DNA from 2 places in the Sphingomonas sp. GW821-FHT10C01 genome. Region 2 is predicted to be linked to the other one. Evidence: predicted binding sites of a transcription regulator. Region 2 holds the regulator's gene; the other holds the start of a gene.
What was found. The regulator LexA, encoded in region 2, represses DNA repair genes until DNA is damaged. The targets are predictions, from matches to a motif close to GTTCCNCNCTTGTTCT.
Positions count from the first base shown of each region.

Region 1 (9,454 bases), on a different contig from region 2:
TGGGCCGCGAGCCACCGCGCTTGGGTGGGTCGAGCACCGCCATCGGCGCCGCCGTGCGCTCGGGCACGTCGCTTTCCACGGCGCGCATCCGCCACATGCGCCTGAGGCCGATCCGCGTTGCCAGCGTATCGACTAGCGTGGCGATGTCGGGTGCCGCATCTTCGTCGAGCCGTTCGGTCACGGGTTCGGGCCCCAGCGGCGCGGCGCGGCGGACATGGAGGGCGATCGCGTCGATGCCATATCCCGGTTCGACATCCTCGATCCGGCGCTTGAGCAGGCGGAGCAGGTGCGCGGGATCGCGACTTGGCCGGGCAAGGCCGATGCGGATGCACTGGGGAACGCCATCGACCCGGTCGGCGATGCATTCCAGCGCCCGAACGCCCAGCCCCTCGCGTTCGAGCGCGGTTGTGAGGACCGGGACCAGCTCGCCCAGCCAATGCTCGATCGCCTCGGCCGTCGCGATCGGCTCGGCAAAGCGCTGGCGGACGACAACCGTCTCCGGCGGGATCACCGGATCGAGCGGCTCGGGCATGGCGCCCAGTGCCTGATCGAGCCGTAAGGCGCTTACCGCGCCGAAGCGGCGAACCAGGGGACCGCGCGGCATCGCCAACAGCTGACCGATGTCATCGACGCCCAAGCGCTTGAGCAGCTCGATCGCCGCCGTATCGATCCGTAACGCGGTGGTGGGCAGGTTGGCGAGCGCCGACGCCTGCTCGTTCGGTGGACAAATCGTCACGCATGCACCGGCATGGCGTACCAATGCCCATGCCGCACCCACCGTATCGGCGATCGCGAAGTGGACTGTGAAGCCGGCGCGGGCGAGGAGGCGGACGACGCGGTGCGCCATCCTCTCTTCGCCGCCGAACAGATGCGCGGTGCCGGTGATGTCGAGGACCAGTCCGTCGGTGCCCGACAATGCCGTCAGCGGCGACCAGCGTCGCGCGGCGAGAATGGCGAGGCGGTGCAGCGCGGCAAGATCGCCCTCGGGGTCGGCGGGGCGGATGTCGAGTCCGCGCACCTGCGCGCGCGCCTGCGTTACCGCCATTCCGGGCCGCAGACCCAGCGCCAGCGCCAGCGGGCACGCGGCGGCGATTTCGATCCGGCTGCCGTTGCGGATCGAGGTCAGGCGCGGTGCCCGGCCCTCAAGGCAAGCGAGCGCGGGCATCGCCGTACGCTCATCTCCGGCCCAGCGCGCGCCGGGCCGCCAATGGCCCTGATGTCGCGCGGGCTGGCGGCCCGCGGGTGCCGCAGGAGGAGCGGGCGCGACTTCAGGCCGCGCGCCGGGATGCGCCTCTCCCCGCCACAACCGCTCGATCGGCCATTGGGGCAGGTAGAGCGCAGCGACCCGTTTCATCGCATGCCTCCACTAGAATATCGAAAGGATCGCCCCCTTTTTGCCGCGCAAGGGCGAGCTGCCAGCGCGCCCGGCCCACGCCCTCCACCGGCAGCGGCGCCGACGGGGCACATGCCACCCGCCAGCGGGTCACCGCCGCCGACGGTGCACCCAGCGGATCGCCGGCCTGGCGGGGGTGCCGCTTCATCAGCAGCGCGATGGTGCGCCCGCCCTCCGCCGCGAGCTGGAGCCGCCGCGTCGCGGGCATGCCCACGCGCCGCGCCTCGCCCACCACCGCGCCAAGCCCGCGATGCCGCAGCCCTTCCTCCATGATCGCGAGCAGTTCGTCGTCGTCCGCCGCCTCGGCATAGAGGACGCGCTTGGGCGCCAGCCCGGCCTGATAGAGGCCCGGCGCGAACAGGTCGCGCCGCCGCACCACCCACAGCACCGGCCCCCAGGCGCGCGCGGCAATGCCGGCGGTGAACAGGGTGGCGGCGGCATCGTCCCCGGGGTCGGGGGTCGCCGCCGCCACCTCGTGCAGCGCATCGAGCCGCAGGCCGCCATCGGCGAGCCGCGCGTCAAGCCGATCAAGCCCGAACGGCAGCACCGGGCGGCGGCGGAAGCCGCTCCCTTCGATGGTGCGCAAGGTTTCGCGCAACTGGCTGATGACGGCGGGATCGGCCATGATCTGCCTCTAGACTCCGACTCGGGACAAGTTGTTCCTATTTTGTTCCATTGGTAGGCAGAGTCAACCGCTTGCCAACGGCACCGGGGCGCGTATCATCCGGCTATCACACCATGCCCACCTAAATTCAGGGGAATTCCATGAAGCCCGTCACTGGCGCGATCCTGCTCGCCACCACCTCGCTCTTCGCCACCAACGTACAGGCAAGCTCGATGTCCCAGAACGCTCCGGCCCAAGCCGCCCCGGTCAATCCCGCGCCGATGCTCGACAAATGGCCCGGCCCGTTCGACGGGGTTCCCCAGTGGGACAAGGTGACGCCGGCGATGTTCGGCCCCGCCTTTGAAAAGGGGATGGCCGAGGCGCGCGTCGAATTCGCGAAGATCCGCGACAATCCCGCCGCGCCCACCTTTGCCAACACGATCGAGGCGTCCGAGAAGAACACCAGCGCGCTGGCCCGCGTCTTCCCGGTCTGGGGCGTCTACACCAGCAACCTCGCCAGCCCCGAAGTGCAGAAGATCGCCGCCGAGTGGAGCCCCAAACTCTCGGCCTTCTTCACCGAGATGAGCCTCGACCCCAAGATGTTCGCGCGGGTGAAGACGCTGTACGACAAGCGCCAGACCCTGGGCCTCAACCCCCAGCAGCTGCGCCTGCTCGAGCGCAGCTATCGCGGTTACGTGACCTCGGGCGCGCTGCTCGACGCCGCGCAGAAGGCCGAGGTCAAGCGCATCAACGGCGAGCTGGCCAAGCTCTACACCGATTTCAGCCGCAAGGTGCTGGCGGATGAGGAGACCGCGATCTTCCTCGACAGCGAAGCCGACCTCGCCGGGCTTTCCGACAGCTTCAAGGCGAGCCTTGCCGATGAGGCCAAGGCGCGCGGACAGGCGGGCAAGTGGGCGGTCAAGAACACCCGCTCGTCGATGCAGCCGTTCCTGATGTACTCGACGCGCCGCGACCTGCGCGAGAAGGTCTACAACGCCTATATCAACCGCGGCGACAATGGCGACGCGAACGACACCAACGCCAGCATCGCCGCGATCCTGAAGCTGCGCCAGGAGCGCGCCAAGGTGCTCGGCTTCAAGACCCATGCCGACTACCGCATGGACGACACGATGGCGGAAACCCCCGCCAATGCGATGAAGCTGATGATGTCGGTGTGGCCGGCCGCGCGCGCCCGCGCGATCGAGGAGGTCGCCGACATGCAGGCGCTCGCCGACGCCGAAGCCGCGGCGGGCAAGGGGCCGAAGATCACGATCGAGGGCTGGGACTATCGCTATTATTCGGAGAAGGTCCGCAAGGCGAAGTACGACCTCGATGAGAGCGAGGTGAAGCCCTATCTCGAGCTCAACAACATGGTGAACGCCATGTTCTACGCCGCGGGCCGCCTCTACGATCTGCAGTTCAAGGAAAATACGGGTACGATTCCCGTCTTCCACCCCGATGTTCGCACGTTCGAGGTGACGCGCCTGGGCAAGACCGTCGGTGTCTTCTACCTCGACAATTTCGCGCGCGCCGGAAAGCGCTCGGGCGCCTGGGCCACCGCCTATCGCACCCGTTCGGGGATCAAGGGCGACCAGATCGTGCTGGCGTCGAACAACAATAATTTCACCAAGGGCGGCGGCGGCGAGCCGACGCTGATCAGCCTCGACGACGCGACGACTTTGTTCCACGAATTCGGCCATGCGCTGCACAGCCTGATCGGCAACGTCTATTATCCGGGCCTCGCCGGCACGCCGCGCGACTTCGTCGAATATCCCAGCCAGGTGAACGAGAATTGGCTGCTCATGCCCGACGTGCTCAGCCGCTTCGCCAAGCACTACAAGACCGGCGAGGTGATCCCGGCGGCGCTGGTCGCGAAGATCGAGAAGGCGGACACCTTCAACCAGGGCTTCAGCACGGTCGAATATCTCTCGTCGGCGATCGTCGACATGAAGCTGCACGATCGTACGGTGCCGGTGATCGATCCCGACGCGTTCGAGCGCGCCACGCTGGCCGAGCTCAAGATGCCCAAGGAGATCGTGATGCGGCACCGCCTGCCGCAGTTCAATCACCTGTTCTCGTCCGATGCCTATTCGGCGGGCTATTACAGCTATCTGTGGTCGGAGACGATGGACGCCGACACCTGGGCGGCGTTCACCGAGACGGGCAATGTCTGGGACAAGACCGTCGCCGACAAGTTCCGCACCATCCTGCTCGCCACGGGCAACGAGACCGACCGCAAGGAAGCCTATAAGGCGTTCCGCGGCCGCGACCCCGACGTGAAGGCGCTGTTCAAGCGCCGCGGCTTCCCGTCGGAGTGAGAATTGGGGCGCCGCCGGAGTGATCCGGCGGCGCCCATATCACTAGGACGCGTCTATTTCCTGTTCGATAGGATGACGGCTAGCCAGCCGTAACATATTCAAACTCGGCGCGAACGATGGTGCCGACCTTGAACGCGGTCTGATAGTCGAGCACATCGCCATTGCTGTCGTAGACCGTGGCGAACGGGGTACCCGACGGCAGGATGGCGTCATAGAATTTGGGCTTGTCCGTCGTTACGTCGGTAATCGATACCCGGAACGGAACATCGGCCCCGTCATTCGGATAGGGAATCAGGCCGATCAGGGTCAGCGTGCCGGCCGGCGACTTCGTGGTGATCGTCTGTTTGAAGTTGATGCGAACCTTTCCGTTCGACTTGCTGAGCTTTGCGACAAGATTGGCCGCAGTCCCGCCGGGCCAGCCGTCACCCGACGAAACCCCGTTGAACAGGCCGCCGCTGGGCATGTCGGCCGCCCATAATTCGCTGACCCGGCCCGAGGCGATGACGTAGTTATTGACCCGCAGCGGGTAGGACGACGCGCCCGTAACGGGAAACACTTCGACGTCGAGATTGCTCCCGTTGACCACGTCAACGCTGTAGCGATCGGATGCGCCGCCGAAGCCGGACGAATTGCCGATGACGGTCAGCCCTTTGACGTTTTCGGCATAGATCAGCGCGTTCGCGGCCCCGAGTTTTGGCTTGCGCGAGAACACATTTCGAATCGTGATGCCGAGGTTATTTGCGCCTGAAAACCTGAATGCCGGCAGCGTATTATTTTTGTCGTCGCCCTCCTCGATATAGCCGCCGTCGATCAGCCAGGCATTCGCCACGCCCTGCGACTTGATCGCTTCATGCGTGCATCCCTGCCACGAACAGGCGATTGCAATGATATCCGAAGTGAACGGGATGAAACCGCCGAAATCCACCTCGATCGCATGCTTCTGGTCAACGCCCTTGCAGTTGAACAGGTGAACGGAATTGACTTGTCCGCCGGTCACGCCGCCGCCGGTCAGCAGAAGATTTCTGGTGCAATTCGCGAACACGCAATCGCGCAGAGAGCTGTCTCCCGCGAACCCCGACGCGCCTGTCGCCTTGAAGGTTACGGCCGCCGCATCGGCGTGGCTCCACTGGGCGAACGCGCAGCGCTCGAACTCGACATACCAGGCACGCTCGATCAGCACCGCACCAGCCGCTGCGTTGTTTCCTAAAAACCGGAGGCCATCAAAGAGGACCAGCGCCGGGGAGCCGTCAGTGCCTTCTGCGTTATCTCCGACGATCGAGCAAAGGTGCCCCGTCGAACCGGTGTAGCGGATCGTCGATTGCCGATCGTCCCCGTAATAATTGCCCGATGCTTCGCCATGGATCCTGATCCCGCGCTTGGCCGCATCGAACGGGATCGTGAGCGCCGAGCTGATCCGATAGGTCCCGAACGGAACATACAGGCTGGCCCCAAGCGCCCGGGCCGCGTTGATGGCTTGCTGGAATGCGGCCGTGTCGTCGACTGCATCGTTGCCCACCGCGCCATAGTCGGTGACGCTGACGGTCTCGTGGATCTTGTCCTGCGCGCTACGAAGGACGGCGTTGGCGCCGGTCTGGCATGTCGTGATCGAAGCCGTGCCCTGCCGGACCCATGCGCCGGCGTTCACCGCCACACTATCCGCCTTGATGATGTTCCTGTCGTCGATCTGTCCCGTGAAGTCTCCCAATGTCCAATAGAAGAGGCCGTTGGGCACCGACGCGTCCTGCGCCAGGAATGCCGTCGCGTCGGCGACATCCGATGCGCGGAGGCTGATGATATCGAAATAGGTGTTGGTTGCGACCATGTTGTTCCCTCGTCACTCCAGGCGGAGGGCCTGGAACAAACAATGAACAAATCAAATCCAACATTGCAAGCGCTGACGAAGCCGGACGGAATCCCGTTTTCCTCGCGCGATTGGTCGCTGGCGCGAAGGCGTCGTACCAGCCTGAGGTACGCTTCGAATGATTGGCGAGGCCCGCGCTTGGCAAACGTATCGGAGCCTGTTCCATCCAATTTGGGTAGTTGGCGAGCAATCCGGCTATACTAATATTGAATAAACCTAGAAAATTCACCCCCGACCTGTTCGATAAGCGGCAAGGATGCTATGCGTTACCCATGGGGTAGAGCCAGTGTATTTCGGACTTTCCTTTTGCAGATTGCTTGCCTCTTGGGCGGCAGTATTCGCGGCAGGTCCTGTTTTTGCTCAGTCGAGTGACCCTTTCCTGCTCGTAAAAACCGATGATACTGAAATTCGCGCGAAGGTGGAGGCCGGGATCAATCTGGTCGCCGAGGACAATCTGTTCTGGGAGTTCGCCGAAAGCGTGGCGGGGAATGCCGATTTCAATTCGGATGCGCGCTGGCTCGAATTCTATGTGAAGCCCGGCATCACCTTTCGCCGCCAGGCGGGTGGCAAGGCCGCCCTCTATGGTGGCGCGTCGGTCGTCACCTCGGTCACGGTCGGCACCGATGCGTTCGATGCCGGCAACAATGGCCAGACCACGGTCGAGGAACTCTATCTCGGCCTGCAATCAGGCGAGGCGAAGACGGGGCAGGTCGACCTTTCCTTTGGCGCGCGCGAATGGAAGGCCGGGACCGGCATGCTGCTTGCCAATGGCGGGTCGAGCGGTTTCTCGCGCGGTGCGCTGAAGCTCGGACCGCGACGGGCGTGGCGCGTGGCCGGGCTGGTAAATGGACGCGTGGCGGGATTCACGGGCACCGCCTTCTACCTCGATCCCAACGAGGCGCCCGACAATGATACCGACACCAGCGTCGCCGGATTCGACCTGCGTTACGATGGCGCATCCGGCAATTTCGCGGGAGTGACGCTGGGCAAGGTGGTGCGTTCCGGCGCGCCCTATCCCAAGGCGCCGCCGAACGGCATCGGTGTGCCGTCGATCATCGAGGGCGCGCGCGACGGCCTGCAGTTTCTCACCGCCTATGGCCGGATCGCGCCGTCGAGCGGTCCGTTCGCCAATGCCTGGCTCGGGGTCGATCTCGCGCTGGAGCGCAACCAACGGATCGATCTGCGTGCCTGGGCCGGACGGATACAGGTCGGCTACAGGTTCGCCGGCCATCGCTGGCGGCCGAGCATATCCTATGTCTACCAGACCTTCTCCGGAGACGACCCCACCACCGCTCGGCTCGAGCGGTTCGATCCGCTCTACTATGAAGGTAATCCCAGCGCGTGGTCGACGGGTTCCAAATCGTCGATGGTGTTCATCAACTCGAACGTGAACGCGCACCAGATCGTGTTCAGCATCGCGCCGGGCAAGCGCGATACGATCACCGCGCGGGCCGCGCGGATCAGCGCGAACGAGTTGGGCAGCCCGATCCAGTTCGGACAGGCGACACGCCTTGAGTTTGTGGACGGCGTCGCCAACCCGATCACGGGCGTAACGCGCGCGCACCTCTCGGACGATTTCTACCTCGAATACAGCCGTGTGGTGACGCCCAATATCTATCTGACCGCGGGCATTTCCGTTTCGGTTCCGGGTGCCGGGATCAACTCGATCGTGCCGTCGCGCGATGCGCCGTTCTGGACGGGAGGGTTCGTCAATCTGATCGTCAACTACTGACAGGGGAAGTCGTCATGATAGCCACCGATCGACGCAGCGTGCTCAAGCAGGGGGGAGTCGCCGCAGGCCTGCTGGCGTTTGGCGGCCGGGCGATGGCGCGGGGGGTGGGGGAGGCGACGGTCTTCCATGGCGGCCCGATCCTGACGATGGAGGATGCCACGCCGGGCGTGGAAGCGATCGCGGTGCGTAACGGGTTGATCGTGGCGGCCGGTTCGCTCGACGCGGCCAATGCCGCTGTGGGGCGCGGGGCGCGACGCTTCGACCTGCAGGGGCGGACCTTGCTGCCCGGTTTCTTCGATCCGCACGGCCATGTCTCGATGGTCGGGCTGCAGGCGCGCTACGCCAATCTGCTGCCCGCGCCCGATGGCGAGGGCGACACGATTCCCTCGCTCCAACGGATCACCCGCGACTGGATGGCCCGCCATGACGCGCTGGTGCGCAAGAGCCAGCTGGTGATCGGCTTCGGCTATGACGATTCGCAGCTGAAGGAGCAGCGGCATCCGACGCGGGCCGAACTCGACGCGATTTCGCGCGACGTGCCGATTCTGTTCCTGCACCAGTCCAGCCATATGGGCGTGGTCAACACGCCCGCACTCGCCGCGGCTCGCGTCACCGCCGACACACCCGATCCCGATGGCGGCATCTATCGCCGCGAGGCCGGTTCGCGCGAGCCGAATGGCGTGCTCGAGGAAACCGCGCTGTTCGCGATGATGGGGGTGCTGTTCACCCGCATGGATGCCCAGGCGAACCGCGAAATGCTGCGGGAGGGGGCGGCCTTCTATGCCAGCTTCGGCTACACCACCTGCCAGGACGGGCGCTCTTCGACCGACACCTGCCGCCTGATCGAATCGGTCGCGGCGCAGGGCGGGCTACCGATCGACGTGCTGTCCTTTCCCGACATCCTGACATCGACCGACGCGATGGCATTGCCGATCTATCGTCGTAACTATGTCGGCCGTTTCCGTATCGGCGGGGTCAAGCTCACCATCGACGGATCGCCGCAGGCCAAGACCGCCTGGATGTCACAGCCCTATTACGTCCCGCCGGCGGGTCGGTCGGCGGCCTATGCCGGCTATCCCGCGATCACCGAGAAGCAGGCGATGGAGTCGATCGATCTTGCCTTCGCGCGCGGCTGGCAGATCCAGGTACATGCCAATGGCGACGCAGCGGTCGACCTGCTCATCGCGGCGGTGCGCGAGGCGACACGTCGCCACGGAGCCGCCGATCGCCGCCCGGTGCTGATCCACGGCCAGGTGACGCGTGAGGATCAGGTCGATCAGTTGAAGGCGCTGGGCATCGTGCCGTCCTTCTTCCCGATGCACACCTTCTACTGGGGAGACTGGCATCGCGATTCGGTGCTGGGTCCGCGCCGGGCGGAGACAATCTCGCCCTGTGGCTGGGCCTTGCGGCGGGGCATGCGCTTCACCTCGCACCACGACGCACCGGTCGCCAACCCGAATGCGATGCGGGTGCTGTCGGCGACGGTGACGCGCCGCACGCGATCGGGCGATATCCTTGGCGCCGATCAGCGTGTTCCCGTCGAGGT
Region 1 covers NZ_JBWKNK010000001.1:400,358-409,811, forward strand. The annotation lists gene AC07M1_RS02085 (Y-family DNA polymerase) at 1-1,354, opposite strand, end outside; gene AC07M1_RS02090 (ImuA family protein) at 1,269-2,018, opposite strand; gene AC07M1_RS02095 (M3 family metallopeptidase) at 2,159-4,315, shown strand; gene AC07M1_RS02100 (glycosyl hydrolase family 28-related protein) at 4,395-6,047, opposite strand; gene AC07M1_RS02105 (alginate export family protein) at 6,595-7,908, shown strand; gene AC07M1_RS02110 (amidohydrolase) at 7,923-9,454, shown strand, end outside.
Region 1: AC07M1_RS02090 (ImuA family protein) is a predicted target of LexA. The motif match lies at 2,052-2,067, and genes of this name have one in related genera.

Region 2 (9,454 bases):
AGATCGCGTTGCGGTGGTAGGCGGGTGCCGGCGGACAACTCGCCGCGATCGATCGCATTGGCAAGCGCATCGGCAATAAGCGTGTATTTGGCGCCCGCGGTCCGGTCGAGGACGGGAAGCCAGCCGTCAGTCATTGGGCGGCGTATCGCGGGCATCCGCTTCGGCATGTAGCTTCGCCCAGAGCTTGGCGGTGCCCGCTTCCTGGGCGTTGTTCAGATATTGCGAGGCGACCAGCCAGCCCTTGATCGGGCGTAACGCCAGCACGCAGCCGCCCACCATGATGGGGATCGTGGTGAGGAAATGAACCCAGAAAGGCGGATCGAACGCCACCTGGAACCACACGCCGAAGAAGGTCAGCGGAAAGGCAACGAAGCAGAGTGAGAAGAAGGCGGGACCATCGTCGGGCGAGGCGAAACGATAGTCGAGGCCGCAGGACGGGCATTTGCTGGTGATCTTGAGCCAGCCCGAGAACATCGTCTTCTTGCCGCAGCGGACGCACAGGCCCTTCCAGCCGGTGTCGATGATCCAGCGCAGCTTGTCCTTTTCTTCGGGGCGGTCCATTATGTATGGCCTCAATATTGGATATTGTATCCATACATAACGCGGCATCGGGCCTTACGCAATAGCGCCGCCTTCCGATCCGCGCGTTACGGGCTATCCTAGCGCCGCGCAGGAGGAGCTATGACCCAGCACCGCATATATTCGATGAGCGTCGCGAGCGTGTATCCCCACTATGTCGCGAAGGCCGATAAGAAGGGACGAACCCGCGCCGAGGTCGACGAGATCATCCGCTGGCTGACCGGCTACAGCGCCGAGCAGCTCGGCGCGCATCTGGAGCAGAAGACCAGTTTCGAGGATTTCTTCGCGCAGGCGCCGACGCTGAACCCGGCGCGGTTGCTGGTTACCGGCGTGATCTGTGGCGTGCGGATCGAGGAGATCGAGGACCCGCTGATGCGCGAGATACGCTATCTCGACAAGCTGATCGACGAGCTGGCCAAGGGGCGGCCAATGACGAAGATCCTGCGGGGGTAGGTGTGACTATAGCGCCGGCAAGAAGATCGATTGAGGAGCATCGTCGCCCGGGTCAACAATCAGATGCTCTCCGCCACGCATCATGGAAAGAAGCAGGTCGGAATTCATGAACACTCCGTTGCCTTCGAAAGTGCTACCCTTGATCTGACTTTTGAATCTTTCTTCACTGGTAAATACGGGGATGAACGACTCATTGTCGCGGATAAAATCTTGGATTGTGATGCTGTGAGACTGTTCATCGTGCCAAGACGCGATGACGATCACTTCTTTAGGAAGCGAGGATCGGGCCGCTTGAAACGCGACCGGAACCTGAAAGGGCGTAACGCCTTCGGATTGTCCCATAGGCACATTCTAGGCGGCCCGGTGAACACCCGCAATTGGTCGTAAGCGGTCGCCGCAGTTTTCGTCATCCCGGCCTCGTGCCGGGATCCACCGGAAGGCGGGACATGGGCAATCGGCTCCATTGCATCGCATGCGGCTCCGTGGATCCCGGCACGAGGCCGGGATGACGGTTTTTGCCGGCTCTTGGCTGGCGAACCCAACGAAAAGGCCCGCCGGATCGCTCCGGCGGGCCTTTTCTTGTCCGATGTCCGGATCAGCGCTTGCCGACCGGGACGTAGTCGCGCTCGGTCGGGCCAGTGTAGAGCTGGCGCGGACGGCCGATCTTCTGGTCGGGATCGCTGATCATTTCGTTCCACTGGGCGACCCAGCCGACGGTGCGGGCGAGGGCGAAGAGGACAGTGAACATCGTGGTGGGGAAGCCGATCGCGGAGAGGATCACGCCCGAGTAGAAATCGACGTTCGGGAACAGCTTCTTCTCGACGAAATACTCGTCCTTGAGCGCCATTTCCTCGAGCTGCAAAGCGACGTCGAACAGCGGATCGCTGACGTTGAGTTCGCTGAGCACCTCGCGCACCGTCTTCTGCATCACGGTCGCGCGCGGATCGTAATTCTTGTAGACGCGGTGGCCGAAGCCCATCAGGCGGAACGGGTCGTTCTTGTCCTTGGCGCGCGCGATATACTCGGGGATGCGTTCCGGACGGCCGATCTCACGCAGCATGTTGAGCGCGGCTTCGTTGGCGCCGCCATGCGCCGGACCCCACAGGCAGGCGATGCCCGCGGCGATGCACGCGAATGGGTTCGCGCCCGACGAGCCGGCGAGACGCACGGTCGAGGTCGAGGCGTTCTGTTCGTGATCGGCGTGGAGGATGAAGATGCGGTCGAGCGCACGCTCGACCACCGGGTTCACCACATATTCCTCGGCCGGGACGCCGAAGGTCATGCGCAGGAAGTTGCCGGTGTAGGACAGGTTATTGTCCGGGTACAGGAACGGCTGGCCGACGGTGTACTTGTACGCCATCGCCGCGATCGTCGGCATCTTCGCGATCAGGCGGTGGCTCGCCACCATGCGCTGATACGGATCCGAGATATCGGTCGAGTCGTGGTAAAAGGCCGAGAGCGCGCCGACCACGCCGCACATCACCGCCATCGGGTGCGCGTCGCGGCGGAAGCCGCGGTAGAAGGTCGCCAGCTGCTCATGCACCATGGTGTGGCGGCTGATCGTGTGGGTGAACTGGCCGAGCTCGTCCTGGCTGGGCAGCTCGCCGTTCAGCAGGAGGTAGGCGACCTCCATGAAGCTCGAATGCTCGGCGAGCTGGCCGATCGGATAGCCGCGGTGCAGCAGCGTACCTTCGTCGCCATCGATATAGGTCAGACCCGACTCGCACGAGGCGGTCGAGGTGAAGCCTGGATCGTAGGTGAATTGGCCGGTCTGGGCGTAGAATTTGCGGATATCGACGACTTCAGGACCGACGCTGCCCTGTCGAACCGGATAGTCTTTCCCGGCGATATTGAGGGTGGAGTCGGTCATAATCTCGTCCTTTCGCATCAGCTTCCCGAAGGAGCCGTCATTTGATCGGCAATCCGGCCCAGGCTTTCCTCGCGCCCCAGAAGGACGAGGACGTCGAAGATTCCGGGCGAAGTCCGCCGGCCTGTCAGCGCGGCGCGGAGCGGCTGTGCGGCCGCACCCAATTTCACTCCCCCCGACTCCGCCACCTGGCGTACCGCCGTTTCGAGCGCTTCCGTATTCCAGTCCGCGACCGCGTCAAGCGCCGTGTGAAGGGAATGGAGGATCGCTTTCGCGTCGTCCCCTAGCAGAGCTTGTGCATCTGCGTCCATTTCCAGGGGGCGAGTGCGAAACAGGAAGGCCGAACCGTCAGCGATTTCAAGGAGATTCGCGGCGCGCGGCTTCAATGCATGCATGCTGCGTTGCAGAAGCTCGATCTGCTGCGGTGACGCTTCGAAGGGCAAAAACGGTGCCGCCAGCGCCGCGAGTCGCGCGTCGTCGGCGGCGCGGATGTAATGGCCGTTGAGACTATCCAGCTTCTTCAAATCGAAGCGCGAGGCCGACTTGCCGACGCCCGAGAGGTCAAACCAGTCGATCGCCTGCTCGCGATTGATGATCTCGTCATCGCCATGGCCCCAGCCGAGGCGGAGGAGATGGTTGAACAGCGCCTCCGGCAGCACGCCCAATTCGTCGCGATAGGCATCGACGCCGAGCGCGCCATGGCGCTTGGACAGTTTCGCCCCGTCCGCGCCGTGGATCAGCGGGATATGCGCATAGACCGGCTCGGCCCAGTTCATCGCGTGGATGATGAGCAGCTGGCGGAAGGCGTTGTTGAGGTGATCGTCGCCGCGGATGACATGGGTCACGCCCATGTCGTGATCGTCGACCACCACCGCGAGCATATAGGTCGGCGTGCCGTCCGAGCGCAGCAGGATCATGTCGTCCAGCTCGGCATTCTGGACGGTCACTTCGCCCTGAACCGCGTCGCGGATCGTCGCCGCGCCCTCACGCGGGGCGCGGATGCGAACGACGTGCGGCTGGTCGAGCGGTCCGTCGGTGCGGTCGCGCCACGGGCTGCGGATGCGATAGGGCTTCTTCGCCGCCTGGGCTTCCTCGCGCTGGGCCGCGATTTCTTCCTGGCTCATCCAGCAACGATAAGCATGGCCCGACTCGAGCATCGCATGCGCGACTTCGGCGTGCCGTTCGGCGCGGGCAAACTGATAGACCTCGTCACCGTCCCAATCGAGGCCGAGCCAGCGCATGCCATCAAGGATCGCCTCGATCGCCGCGTCGGTGGAGCGGGCGCGGTCGGTATCCTCGATGCGCAGCAGGAACTTGCCGCCGTGATGGCGCGCGAACAGCCAGTTGAACAGCGCGGTGCGCGCGCCGCCAATGTGCAGAAACCCCGTCGGCGACGGAGCGAAGCGCGTGACGATTTGCGTACCCGTGGCGGGTTCAGATGTTGCGCCCAAGCGCGCTTGCTCCCAGAAACTGTGATCGATGGCCAGTTCAGCCGCGAGCGCCCCTAGCACGGGGTTTCGCCTGCTTCAAATAGCGGGCGGCTTGCGTTTCGCTGAGCGAATCGAGCGATGGCTGGAGGCCGAGCGCGGACAGATCGTGCTGTGGATTCCGGTGATGCTGGGCGTGGGCATCGTCGCATGGTTCGTGCTGCCCGATGCGAGCCGGTGGGGCGCGGTGGTGCTGGGCGGACTGGCGGTGGCGGCTGCGGGACTGGCGCTGGCTGGTGGCGGACGCGCCGCGCGATGCGTGACGGTGGCCGGGCTGCTGGTGGCGATCGGCTGTGCGCTGGTGTGGTGGCGGGCTGAGCGCGTGACGGCGCCGGTGCTGGCGCGGCCCGCGATCGTAGCGTTCCAGGGCAAGGTGGAACGGGTGGAGCCGTTGCCGGCGCGGGCAATGGTGCGGCTGCGAATCGCGCCGGATGCGGGGGCGGGGTTGCCGCCGATGGTGCGCGTCAATCTGGAGAGCAAGGACGTGCCCGCCGGGCTGACGCGCGGCGCGGTGGTGAAGCTGCGCGCGCGACTGATGCCGCCGGCGCCGCCCGCCGTGCCCGGCGCCTATGATTTCGAGCGGGTGGCGTGGTTCGACCAGCTGGGGGCGAGCGGGCGAGGCTTTGCGCCGGTCGAGATCGTGACGCCGGGTGAGGCGAAGAGCGGGTTGCGCGCGCGGCTGACGGCACATGTCCAGTCGCAGATCGAGGGCAGCGCGGGCGGGATCGCGGCGTCGCTGGTGACGGGCGATCGCGGGGCGATTTCGGAGGAGGATGGCGAGGCGTTGCGGCGGTCAGGCCTGGCGCATCTGCTGTCGGTGAGCGGGCTGCACGTCACGGCGGTAGTCGGTGCGACGATGCTGCTGGTGCTGCGGCTGCTCGCGCTGAGCCCGGCGCTGGCGCTGCGTTGGCCGCTGCCGGTGATCGCGGCGGGCGCGGCGGGTGTCGCGGCGGTGGGCTATACACTGCTGACCGGGGCTGAAGTGCCGACGGTGCGATCGTGCATCGCGGCGCTGATGGTGCTGGCGGCGATGATGCTGGGGCGCGAGGCGATCACGCTGCGGCTGGTGGCGTTCGGGGCGCTGGTCGTGCTGCTGCTGTGGCCCGAGGCGCTGATCGGGCCGAGCTTCCAGATGAGCTTTGCCGCGGTCACCGCGATCGTCGCACTGCACGAGAGCAAGCGTGTGCGCGGCTGGTTCGAGCGGCGTGAGGAGGGCTGGGGGTGGCGGCTGGCGCGCAGTGTGGGGTCGCTGCTGCTGACTGGCTTGGTGGTCGAGATCGCGTTGACGCCGATCGCGCTGTTCCATTTCCACAAATCGGGCGTCTATGGCGCGCTGGCAAACATTGTCGCGATCCCGCTCACCACCTTCGTCATCATGCCGTTGGAGGCGGCGGCTCTGTTCTTCGACGTGGCGGGGTTGGGAGCGCCGTTTTGGTGGCTGGCGGGCAAGGCGCTGGCGCTGCTGCTATGGATCGCACATGCCGCAGCGGGCGCGCCGGGAGCACTGGCGATGCTGCCCGGGATGCCGGGTGGCGCCTATGCGCTGATGGTGGCGGGCGGCCTGTGGTTCGCGCTGTGGAAGACGCGGGTGCGGCTGGCCGGGGCGTTGCCGGCGGTGGCCGGGGCGGTGTGGGCGCTGGCGACGCCGATGCCCGACCTGCTTGTGACGGGCGACGGGCGGCATCTGGCGCTGCGCATGCCGGGCGGGGAGATCGCGATCCTGCGCGACCGGGCGGGCGACTATGTGCGTGACATGATGGCGGAGAATGGCGGGGTGGACGCCGAACTGCCCGCGCTGGCGGAGCAGCGGGACGCGCGCTGCAGTCCGGATCTGTGCCTGATCGATGTCGAGCGCGGCGGCAGGCGCTGGCGGATCGCGGCGACGCGGAGCGGCTATCTGGTGCCGTGGCGCGAGATGATCGTGGTGTGCCGGTCGGTGGACATCGTGGTTTCGGATCGACGGCTGCCGCCGGGGTGTGAGCCCAAATGGCTGAAGCTCGATCGGGCGATGCTGGCAAAGACCGGTGGGGTGGCGATCACGCTGGGTGAACGGCCGCAGGTGCGGACGGTGCGCAAGGCGGGCGCGCGGCATCCATGGATCGAGGCGGAGCGGGTGATGGCGCGGCGTTGAAAGGCGAAGCTGCGGTCGCTGAGCGCGCAATCGGGATAACGGCTCCCGTTGCCGCTATGGCTGCGGGGGAGGGACAATAAGCGGGCTGGGAGCAGGCGAAGCTTTGATCGTGGGCCGCAAAGGGGCCGGGATCAGGAGTTCGGCACAAGCCATGCCCAGATGTGCTGGATTGTCGAGGTTGTAGGCCCCCTTGAGGGAAACGGCTGCGGCGATATCGGCTTTCGGCATCACGATGTTTTCGGCCGGATTTCCGGTTGCGGGAAGCTCACGCGTCCGTTTGAGGAAGGCCGCGCGCATGGCGCCGTAGGCGGTGTTCAGGGACGCAGATGCCGTGCGATCAAGCTCGTTGTCGATGCGTCTTGTGTAGACATGCATCGGTCCGGTAAAAAAGGATCGAAACCGCATTTCGCTCAGCTGAGGCTCGGGCACGATCTTCCGGATCGCGGTGACTGTTGCTGGCACAAGCATAGGGGCAAATCGGAGGCTGACCTCCCGATTGCTGTCCGCAATGGCGCGACACCCCTTCTCAAAGCCGACACGCTTGATCTCGGCCCGCATGGACGGATCATCGTAAATCAGGGGATATAGCCTGCGCGACAGTCTATTCTCCTTGATGGCGAGATCTTCGAGCGCCTGATCCGAGACCGCGGACTGCCCGGCCGTTGCCGCCGCCTGACCGCTCTGGAGCGGCGTCGAGGCGGCGGTCTGTATCAAGGCCAGGGCAAGAAAGATCATGGCCGATTGTTAGTGAACCGAGTTCCGGCGCACAACGGCCGCAGGTTTGCCAGCAACATGCATTGCCGCTCCGCTAATCCATCCCCGGATAGCGCGGGAATTCCGGCAGATTATGCGCATCCTTCATCCAGCCGATGCGGTCGGCGACCTGGACATGGACGCCGGCGGGGATTGCATCGGGATCGTCGAGCGTCGCGACCTGGGTGTCGACGATGCCGGGGAGGTTCTCCGCATTGCGGTAGAACAGGCCGGTGCCGCATGTGCCGCAGAAATAGCGGCGGCCATGTTCGGACGAGGCATATTCCTGTGGCTCACCCTGGACCACGCTCAGCGCATCCTCCTGGAACATCGCCCAGCCGACCATCGGCGCGCCCGATGCGCGGCGGCAATCGGTGCAGTGGCACAGGGCATGGTGCATCGGTTCGCCGGTGAGGGTGTAGCGGATCGCGCCGCAATGGCAGCCGCCTTCCAGGGTGGTCATCATTCTCTCCTGTCGTTGGGTGGGCCTATGCAGGATAGGCGCGGCAAGCGCATGCTCAATTACCGCTGCGGTAATGACGCACAGCCACGACATCCGGCACGCCGGGGCCAGCCATCAATGAAAAGGGCGACCGCAGCCGCCCTTGGGTTCAGTAGCGCCGCAGCAGCCCGGCGAGCCGGCCCTGCACCCGCACCTGATCGGGGCGGTAGCGCTGCGCATCATAGGCGCGGTTGGCCGGATCGAGCCGGACCATGCTGCCTTCGTTGCGGAAATATTTGAGTGTCGCCTCGCTGTCCTCGATCAGCGCCACGACGATCTCGCCGTCGCGTGCGGTTTCCTGGCGGCGGATCAGCGCATAGTCGCCGTCGAAAATGCCGGCCTCGACCATCGAGTCACCGGCGACTTCGAGCGCATAATGTTCGCCCGAACCGAGCAGGGCGGCGGGGACCGGGAGCATGGTCGAGCCTTCGAGCGCTTCGATCGGAACGCCGGCCGCGATACGCCCGTGGAGCGGGATTTCGATCACGTCGTTCGCAGGCTGCGGCGCCGGGCGGGCGAGCGTGACGACATTGTCCTTGGCGGGGGCGGACGTTGCCTTCTTCGCCTCGGCACGTTCGGGCATCTTGAGCACTTCCAGCGCGCGCGCCCGGTTGGGCAGGCGGCGCAGGAAGCCGCGTTCCTCGAGCGCCGAGATCAACCGGTGGACGCCGGACTTCGACTTGAGATCGAGTGCGTCCTTCATCTCCTCGAACGAAGGCGAGACGCCGGTATCGTTCAAGCGGTCGGCGATGAAGCAGATCAGCTCATGCTGCTTCTTCGTAAGCATCGGACGTTCTCCATCTGGAACAGACATGGAACGTTTACGCCTTGTTCTTGTATGATGTCAAGGCGGCCGGTTAGCCGAAAGGCAGGATTTCCACCGAGTCGCCCGATTGTGCGGGTGGCGCATGCGGCGGGCGGACGATCAGGCAGTCCGCGCGGGCCAAGGTGCGGAGCATCGAGCTGTCCTGGATCGCGGCGGCCACCACCTGTCCGCCGCGATGCGCGGCGCGCAGATAATCGGCGCGCGGGCCGTTGGCGGGCAGCGGCTCGCCAAGCGTGGCGGTACGCAGCGGCGGCGAGGGATCGGCGGCACCCGACAGGTGCGCGACCAGCGGGAAGAGAAAGAGCCGCGCTGTGACGAAGGCAGAGACCGGGTTGCCGGGAAGGCCGAGCACCACCGTGTCGCCGAGCCTGCCCGCGATCATCGGTTTGCCGGGGCGGACCGCGACTTTCCAGAAATCGAGCACCGCGCCCGCCGCCAGAAGCGCGGGGCGGACAAGGTCATGGTCGCCCACGGATGCGCCGCCAGTGGTGATAAGGATATCGGCGTCGATTCCAGCAAAGGCGGCGGTCAGCACGTCGAGCTTATCGGGCAGGATGCCTAGGTCGGTGATCTCGACCGGAAGCCCGGCCAGCATCGCGATGAGCATGGTTCCGTTGCTCTCGGGCAGCTGGCCGGGGGTGAGCGGGGTGCCTGGCGGGCGCAACTCGTCGCCGGTCGCGGCGATGGCGATCCGGACGCGGCGGCGGACGAGTAGTGCGGCATGGCCCGCGATTGCGGCGAGCGCGATGCCGGCGGGGGTCAGGCGCTCGCCAGGTGCGATCAGCAAGTCACCAGCTTGGAAATCCAGTCCGGCTGCGCGCACGTTGCCGCCCCTGACCCGCGGTCCCTCACCGTC
Region 2 covers NZ_JBWKNK010000002.1:188,661-198,114, forward strand. The annotation lists gene AC07M1_RS12920 (aminotransferase-like domain-containing protein) at 1-134, opposite strand, end outside; gene AC07M1_RS12925 (DUF983 domain-containing protein) at 127-561, opposite strand; gene AC07M1_RS12930 (DUF2200 domain-containing protein) at 682-1,032, shown strand; gene AC07M1_RS12935 (SseB family protein) at 1,039-1,374, opposite strand; gene AC07M1_RS12940 (citrate synthase) at 1,628-2,902, opposite strand; gene gltX (glutamate--tRNA ligase) at 2,920-4,350, opposite strand; gene AC07M1_RS12950 (ComEC/Rec2 family competence protein) at 4,514-6,517, shown strand; gene AC07M1_RS12955 (hypothetical protein) at 6,572-7,252, opposite strand; gene AC07M1_RS12960 (GFA family protein) at 7,326-7,736, opposite strand; gene lexA (transcriptional repressor LexA) at 7,882-8,559, opposite strand; gene AC07M1_RS12970 (molybdopterin molybdotransferase MoeA) at 8,630-9,454, opposite strand, start outside.